One region of the Pantoea sp. LMR881 genome, then DNA from elsewhere that is predicted to be linked to it. Evidence: predicted binding sites of a transcription regulator. Region 1 holds the regulator's gene; the other holds the start of a gene.
What was found. Region 1 encodes CRP, which controls carbon source genes, mostly activating them, when cyclic AMP is high. Its sites were predicted from a motif close to ATGTGANNNNNNTCACAT; they were not measured.

Region 1 (4,540 bases):
TCAACGGCGAAGTTTTCGGTTACCGCTTTGGCGCAAGAGCAGGGATAACCAGAATGCCCTACGCCTGATAAAAAGCGGAAAACGATGAGGAGTCCCAGGCTGAATCCCATCAGGCCAAAGCAGATAGCAAACAGCCCCAGCAGACAAAGCGAAAGAAATGTCATCGCCCGGTAACCAAAGCGATCGTTAAGCCAACCTGCCGGGATTTGAAACAGCGAATAGGCGAGAAAGAAAATACCGGTGATATAACCAAGCTGGGTGGTGCTCAGCCCAAACTCTTTTTCGATGGGTAATAACGCAAACCCCATTACCGTTTTATCGATATAGACCAGGACATACCCGGTAAAAAGCATGGCAATCATCATGGGACGGGATCGTGTCGTCATCGCAACCTCGTTGCTCTGGGAATGATAAAGTAAAGGAAAAAGATGTGATACCTCTCACAATCACATAACATTCAGTGACTTATAACGTTCCCGTATCATTAAATAATCAGCGGCCCAAGATAAGATGGTATTTTGCTATCAGTGATAGCGATAAGGCATCAGGGAGACACAGCGATGGCCTATTTGCCCAAGCTGCAACAGTTACGCGTTTTTCAGGCTGTTATTCGACAGGGAAGCATTCGCTCGGCAGCACGGGCACTTCATCAGTCCCAGCCAGCCATCAGCCGGGCCTTGAAAGAACTGGAGCAGACGTTAAACACCACGCTATTTATTCGCAGTGCACAAGGTGTGATGTTGACAGAAAGTGGAAAAGTATTGGCTTCACGTACGCAGCTTATTCTCGAAGAATTGCGGCGCGCCACAGATGAAATTGATGTTATCAATCACTCTTCACAAGGTTCCGTTGCATTTGGCCTCTCCTCTTTATTAGCGTTTACCGTTTTACCTGGCGCAATTAAAAGCTACGAGAAGCACTATCCCGGCACGCGCTTTACGATTAAAGAAGCGCAACTTTCAACGCTGCTGACCCCTTTACGCGAAGGCATATTAGATTTTGCCATTGGCTCGCTCAGTTCTCATTTGCCGCTGGAAGCACTGCATGTCGAACCGCTGTTTAACGTGCCATTCTGTGTTATTGCGCGTCGCGATCATGCCTGTCAGCACGTCCGCAGTTTTGATCAGCTGCGCGATCAGCGTTGGATAATTCCAGAAACGGAGATGGGATATTATCCGTTACTCTCTGAATACATGGCGGATTTTTATCCGTCCCTGACAACGCCACCGTTGCGTACTGACTCGGTAGTCTGCGGATTGAGGCTGGTGCTGGAAGCTGATTTTCTGGCGGTAGTGGCGCAGCCGATGGCCCGATCTTTCGGCAGTGAAGTGACTATTCTCAATCTGTCAGCGATCCCGGAAGCGCATTATGGCGTGATCTGGCCAAAAAAATCGCCGCTCACCTTAAGCTCACAGCGATTTCTGAACCTGTTACGGCAACGTTGTGACAAATATGAGTGGCGTTATGCGGTAGCAACGACTTCGTAGCTGTGGGTAATTTCCACGCCTTTGCCCAACATAATTGCCACCGAGCAATACTTATCAGCCGAAAGATCAACCGCACGCGCGACCGCTTTGTCCGACAGATCTTTGCCGCTGACAATAAAGTGCAGATTGATATGCGTGAAGATACGCGGGGCTTCTTCACGGCGTTCTGACTTAAGCTTTACCTCGCAGTCGCGCACATCGTTACGCCCTTTTTGTAAAATGGATACCACATCTATCGCGCTGCAACCGCCCGCTGCCATCAATACCATTTCCATCGGACTTGGTGCTTTATCACCAGAATTACCGTCCATTAATACCTGATGACCAGACGATGACTCACCGAGAAACGTCAGACCTTCCACCCATTTCACTCTTGCCTGCATGTTTTTTTCTCCAGAATAGGGGGTTTTGCCGCCAGAGTACGCTTTCACCTGATAAACAGCAATCCAGAGAAATCCGCCCTTTGCTGAAGCGAGACAACAGAAGACAGTCGGCAAAAGCTGTGCTACAAAAAGAGCTGAAAATATTTTTCGTCACTCGATGGCGAAGCCGGGAAGAATTATGCGCACTGCGCCGAATGCAGCCCGAATAATTTCCTGAATGGAAAAACGCTTGAAGCTTTCATCGCCTGACAGGGAAAACTGCCCCCTGTATTTTGGGCACGATTACAACAGAGGATAATAGCGAATGGTTCTCGGCAAACCGCAAACAGACCCTACACTCGAATGGTTTTTGTCCCATTGCCATATTCACAAGTATCCCTCCAAAAGTACGCTGATTCACCAAGGTGAAAAAGCTGAAACGCTTTATTACATCGTGAAAGGATCCGTCGCGGTTCTGATCAAAGATGAAGAAGGCAAAGAGATGATTCTTTCGTATCTGAATCAGGGGGATTTTATCGGCGAGCTTGGCCTGTTTGAAGAGGGTCAGGAACGCAGTGCCTGGGTACGTGCTAAAACCGCGTGCGAAGTGGCAGAAATTTCTTACAAGAAATTCCGCCAGTTGATCCAGGTTAACCCGGATATTTTGATGCGACTGTCGTCGCAAATGGCGCGTCGCCTGCAGGTAACGTCAGAAAAAGTAGGTAACCTTGCATTTCTCGATGTTACTGGCCGCATTGCACAGACGTTGCTTAACCTGGCCAAACAGCCAGACGCCATGACGCATCCCGACGGCATGCAAATTAAAATTACTCGTCAGGAAATTGGCCAGATCGTTGGTTGCTCACGTGAAACCGTGGGCCGTATTTTGAAGATGCTGGAAGACCAGAACCTGATCTCCGCACACGGCAAAACCATCGTCGTTTACGGCACCCGCTAATTTCTGTCACTCCGGCGTGATGGCAACATCACGCCGTTATTGTTGCTGTCCTATGTGGCGTCGAATCATCTATCACCCCGAAGTCAATTATGCTCTGCGGCAGACGCTGGTGCTGTGCCTGCCTGTCACGCTCGGCTGGCTGTTTAACGATCTGCAAAATGGCCTGCTGTTCTCGTTAGTTCCCGCCTGTTGTAACATTGCCGGTCTGGATACACCGCATAAACGCTTCTTCAAACGCCTGATTGTCGGCGGCAGTTTGTTCGCACTCGGCAGTTTTCTTATCCAGTGGCTGACGCTGCAGGGCATTCCGTTGCCAGCCATTCTGTTCGCTATGCCGCTGCTGCTCGGTGTGACAGGTGAAATCAGTCCACTGCATGGGCGCCTGTTGCCGGGTGCGCTTATTGCTGCAATTTTTACTCTGAGTTTGATGGGACATATGCCGATTTGGGTGCCGCCACTGCTCTATATCGGCGGTACGCTGTGGTACGGCGTATTCAACTGGTTTTGGTTCAGGCTGTGGAAAGAGCAGCCGATGCGCGAAAGCCTGAGCCTGATTTACCGCGAGCTGGCAGATTATTGCGATGCAAAATATACCCTGTTAACCCAGCTTACCGATCCTGAAAAAGCGTTGCCTCCTTTGCTGGCGCGCCAGCAGAAAGTGATCGATATGATTAACACCTGCTATCAGCAGATGCATATGCTGTCAGCGAATGGCGACGAAAGCCATAAGCGGCTGAAACGCGCTTTTCAGATGGCGCTGGATTTACAGGAACACATTTCTGTCAGCCTGCATCAGCCGGAAGAGGTGCAAAAGCTGGTGGAGCAAAGCCATGCTGAAGCGGTGATTCGCTGGAACGCCAGTACGATTTCCGCGCGGTTACGCGTGCTGGCTGATGACATTTTGTATCACCAACTGCCCGATCGCTTTTCAATGGACAAACAGCTCGGCGCGCTGGAAAAGATTGCGCGTCAGCATCCAGACAACCCGGTCGGCAATTTCTGTCTTTATCATTTTAACCGCATTGCGCGGGTGCTGCGTACGCACAAGCCGCTGTATCAACGCGACCTGATGGCCGATCGCCAACGCCGCCTGCCCCTGATCCCCGCTTTACGCAGCTATCTCTCACTAAAATCCGCCGCGCTACGCACTGCCGGGCGCTTTGCAGTGATGCTGATGTTTGGCAGCGCGCTGGCTATGTTTTTCAATATTCCTAAACCTTACTGGATCCTGATGACCATTATGTTCGTCAGTCAAAATGGGTATAGCGCAACGCGAGTACGTATTCAGCACCGGGCCGCAGGCACCTTTTGCCGGTCTGGTGATCGCCGCCGCCACACTGCGTTTCGCGGTGCCTGAATCGCTCATATTGCTGATCATGCTGGCGATTACCTTTATCAGCTATGCGTTTACACGCAAATTTTACGGCTGGTCAATGGTCGGTTTCACCGTGACGGCGGTTTACTGTCTGCAACTCTTGTCACTGAACGGCGCAGAGTTTTTGCTGCCCCGCCTGATGGACACGCTAATGGGCTGTCTGATTGCTTTTGGTGGCATGGTGTGGCTGTGGCCGCAGTGGCAAAGCGGATTACTGAGGCAGAACGCACATGATGCGCTGGAAACCTATCAGGAAGCGTTGCGTATGTTACTTGGCCCTGAACAGTCGCCAGAAAAGTTGGCCTATCAGCGCGTAACGGTGAATCAGGCCCATAACGCATTGTTTAACTCACTTAAC
Region 2 (4,540 bases), 320 kb from region 1:
TCTCCTGGCCCGGTGGCCGCCAGAAACGCTCCCCTAATCGCTGAAGATCGGCATCGCTGACGCCGCTGCCGTTATCTTCAATTTGCAAAGCGTTGGCCTCCAGCCAGACATCAACGTCACTGCCCGATGGCGTATAGCGAATCGCGTTATCGAGTAGATTGCGCACCAGCAATGAGAGCAGCAGCGGATGTCCATGGATCAGCGGTCTGGCCTGGGCGTGTAGACGTAATGACACACCGGCTTTATCAGCCAGGGGGATTGGGCAGCAAGCGTTTCCTGTAAGGTTCGCTGCAAGTCAACCGTTTTAAAAGCGTGGCGGGCATCATCCGCTTCAACGCGGGAAAGTGTCAGTAGCTGATCAACCAGCCGCGTAGCCCGCGAGATCCCCGCATCCAGTTGATGAAGCGCATGGGTACGCATGACCTCATCATCGGTGGCGAGTTGAATGACTTCACTCTGCACCTGCAGCGCCGCCAGTGGACTGCGCAGCTCGTGAGCGGCATCAGACGTAAAGCGCCGTTCACGTTGCATCATGGCGTTAATGCGATGGAATAATCCATTTAACGCAATGATGAGAGGCTGTACCTCTTTCGGTACGCGCCCGGTCTGTAAGGGCGTATCATCATCAGGCGCGCGCTGCGTCAGTTTTTGCGCCAGCTGTTTCAACGGGCGCAGCTCATACCAGACTAATCCAGTCAGCAGAATTAACATAAAAGGCAGCGCGATCAGCCACGGCATGACGCTGGCATTCACTAAATCTCTGGTCATATCATCACGATATTCCCACTCCTGGCCGACCACGACGCGAAACTGTTTATCTGGCGTAGTAAGCCAGACAACCCGCCACGGATCGTCGTCGCCGTTTAGATGAGTATCGTGAAAACCTTGATACTCCGCTTCAAACGGTAAATTTTTGCCGTTATCACCATCGTCCAGTACGTGTTTGCCCTCGCGGCTAAAGACCGCAAAAGCCAGCGCATCGTCGTCCTGATCGCCGCGATGATGGCGCAGCAACTGCCTGGTTTTTGGCAGTGAAACATTATCCAGCGTAGTAAAATCCAGGCTGAGCAGGCGCTTAGCCAGCAACATTTGCTGCGTATCAAATAATTCGTTGAGCGTTTCGCGCGTTTTATACCATGCGCCCAGGCTGGCACTGCCCCAGCAAATGCCCAGCAGCAAAACGACACCAATACCCAGGCGTAGAAACAGGCTCATTGATCGCATGCCACCTCTCCCAGCGTATAACCTACGCCGTGAACGGTACGAATAAAACGGCTTCCGAGTTTTTTACGCAGGTGATGAATGTGAACTTCTACCGCGTTGCTGGAGACATCCGCGTCCCAGTTATACAGCTTTTCCTCTAACTGGCTGCGCGTCAGCACCCGGCCAGGGCTGCGCATAAACAGTTCAAGCAGCGCCAGTTCGCGGCTTTTTAATTCTACAGCGGTGCCAGCCACCATCACGCTGTGGTTACCGGGTACAAGTACTACATTGCCATGGCGAAGTTCGGGTTGCAGTTGGCCATGACGTCGTCGAATGAGCGCCTGTAAACGTGCCGCCACTTCGGTTAACGCAAAGGGTTTGCACAGATAATCATCTGCGCCCAGTTGCAAACCTTCCACTCGCTGATCAAGCGCATCACGTGCTGTGAGAATTAAAACCGGCACGTCGTGTCCCTGCTGACGCCACTGACGTAAAATATCCAGTCCGTCGCGTTCTGGCAGAGAGAGGTCAAGGATCACTGCATCCCAGGGCGCAGCCTCTAATGCCTGATACCCCGCTTCGCCAGAGATAAACCAGTCGACACTGAAACCCAGTTTACTGAGCCCCGCTTTAATGCCGTCGCCAATTAAGCGATCGTCTTCTATTAATAAAATGCGCATCGATTTTCCCTTCAGTGAAAGCGAGTTATACGAAGCACGACGCGGCTTGTACAGCGGCTTTCACAAAAAAATGCTCTTTTTTCGCCTTAAGATCCCGTTAAGAACTCTGTGTTTAACTGGGTACAGCAAAACGGAAACAGGTTCATAAAAAGAGGTGAAAGTATGAAAAAGCAAGCTGCACTGTTAGCTATTGTCATGTTGGCGTCCGCCCCGGTTTTTGCCGCTCAGCAAGGTGGATTTATTGATCCCGACGCACCGAAAACGCAGGTGCAACAGGGTGGATTTAATGCTGACAGCACCAGCGTCGTGACCGTAAAGCAGGCTGAAGAGATGAAAGATGACAGCTGGATCACGGTACGAGGCCAGCTGGAAAAGCAGACGGGGGACGAAGATTATCAGTTCCGCGATCAAACCGGCACGATGACAGTGGAGATTGACCATAAACGCTGGAATGGCCAGACTATTTCGCCTAAAGACCGTGTTGAGCTGACCGGTGAGCTGGATAAAGATTTCAACAGCATCGAACTGGACGTCAAACACGTTAAGAAACTGCCTTAATCCTTCTCTTCAGGACCGCTACGGTGGTCCTGCTTTTCTTTCACGTCACGCTTAACTCAAATCCCTCCCGCTAAGCGCGAAACGTTTCGATAACGATCACATTTCTTTTACTACACGATTGAGTTGATAACGGCTTTTCATACACTGCTGTCAGCGAAACGTTTCGCTGTGGAGTGAATAGATGAAAAAAGGTCGCTTGTTAAACGCTGAACTCTCCTTTGTGATTGCCCGTCTGGGACACACGGATACGCTTACCATAGCCGATGCTGGCTTGCCGATTCCGGCTGGGCCACAGCGCATCGATTTGGCGCTTACCCCAGGTACGCCCGATTTTATACAGGTGGTCAATGCTGTCGCGCTGGAGATGCAGGTTGAGAGTGCCCTGATTGCGGAGGAGATTAAGCTGCACAATCCGCAGCTCCACAGCGCACTGATCGCTGTGCTCGAAGCCTTGCAACAGCACCAGGGAAATACCATTGCCGTAAGTTACACCAGCCATGAGCAGTTCAAACAACACACTCAGCGTAGTCAGGCGGTCATTCGCAGCGGGGAGTGCTCTCCGTTTGCGAATGTCATCCTGAGCGCCGGTGTCACTTTCTGAGGCCGTTATGCAACCTTTATTGCAACTCACAGAAATCGAGAAATCGTTTCCGGGCGTAAAAGCACTGAAAGGCGCATCGCTGGCGGTTTATCCCGGACGTGTGATGGCGCTGGTGGGTGAAAACGGCGCAGGCAAATCAACCATGATGAAAGTGCTGACCGGTATCTACAGCCGGGATGCCGGATCGCTACGGTGGCTGGGTAACGAAACGACATTTAGCGGGCCGAAAGCGTCGCAAGAAGCGGGCATTGGCATCATCCATCAGGAACTCAACCTGATCCCACAGCTTAGCGTGGCAGAGAACATTTTTCTTGGACGTGAATTTGTAAACCGCATGGGTCGCATCGACTGGAAGCGAATGTACGCCGAAGCGGACGCATTACTGAAACGACTCAATTTGCGGTTTAACAGTCACAAGCTGGTAGGCGATCTGTCAATTGGCGATCAGCAAATGGTCGAGATTGCTAAAGTTCTGAGCTTTAAATCGCAGGTCATCATTATGGATGAGCCGACAGATGCGCTGACTGATACCGAAACGCTGTCGCTGTTTCATGTCATCAAAGAACTCAAAGCGCAGGGCTGCGGCATCGTTTATATCTCGCATCGCATGAAAGAGATTTTTGAAATTTGTGATGATGTTACGGTGTTTCGCGACGGTCAGTTTATTGCTGAACGCGCCGTTAGCGATCTGACAGAAGAGAGCCTGATCGAAATGATGGTGGGGCGAAAACTGGAAGATCAGTATCCGCACCTCGAACAGGCACCAGGCGATGTGCGCCTGAAAGTCGAAAATCTCAGTGGGCCGGGCGTACATAACGTCAGTTTTTGCCTGCGTAAAGGTGAAATTCTGGGCGTGTCCGGTTTGATGGGCGCGGGCCGAACCGAACTCATGAAGGTGCTGTACGGTGCACTGCCACGCAGCGAAGGAAAAGTGTGGTTAGGCGAACGAGAAATTGTTACGCGTTCGCCACAGGACGGCCTGGCAAACGGCATCGTCTATATCTCAGAAGATCGTAAGCGCGACGGCCTGGTGCTGGGCATGTCAGTAAAGAGAACATGTCGCTAACCGCTTTACGTTACTTCAGCCACGGCGCTGGCAACCTCAAGCACGCCGCAGAGCAACTGGCCGTGGGCGACTTTATCCGCCTGTTCAACGTCAAAACCCCCTCCATGGAACAGCCCATTGGCCTGCTATCTGGCGGAAATCAACAAAAAGTGGCGATTGCGCGCGGTTTGATGACACGCCCGAATGTGCTGATCCTTGACGAACCGACACGTGGCGTTGATGTCGGTGCAAAAAAGAGATTTATCAGTTAATCAATCAATTCAAGGCTGAAGGGCTCAGCATCATTCTGGTGTCGTCGGAAATGCCTGAAGTATTAGGCATGAGCGATCGCATTCTGGTGATGCACGAAGGCCGCTTAAGCGGTGAGTTTAACCGTGAACATGCCACGCAGGAGAGCCTGATGGCGGCAGCCGTAGGTAAGCAACACAGCGA

Region 2: a site for CRP is predicted at 2,526-2,543, ahead of rbsD (D-ribose pyranase). Genes of this name have one in related genera too.

What each region holds. Positions count from the first base shown of each region.
Region 1 covers NZ_JAPVOK010000002.1:2,628,239-2,632,778, reverse strand. The annotation lists gene O3W44_RS14140 (MFS transporter) at 1-386, opposite strand, end outside; gene O3W44_RS14135 (LysR substrate-binding domain-containing protein) at 561-1,487, shown strand; gene O3W44_RS14130 (OsmC family protein) at 1,463-1,870, opposite strand; gene crp (cAMP-activated global transcriptional regulator CRP) at 2,175-2,807, shown strand; partial or broken gene O3W44_RS14120 (YccS/YhfK family putative transporter) at 2,860-4,540, shown strand, end outside.
Region 2 covers NZ_JAPVOK010000002.1:2,306,364-2,310,903, forward strand. The annotation lists partial or broken gene qseC (quorum sensing histidine kinase QseC) at 1-1,224, opposite strand, end outside; gene qseB (quorum sensing response regulator transcription factor QseB) at 1,212-1,883, opposite strand; gene O3W44_RS12635 (YgiW/YdeI family stress tolerance OB fold protein) at 2,046-2,441, shown strand; gene rbsD (D-ribose pyranase) at 2,623-3,042, shown strand; partial or broken gene rbsA (ribose ABC transporter ATP-binding protein RbsA) at 3,050-4,540, shown strand, end outside.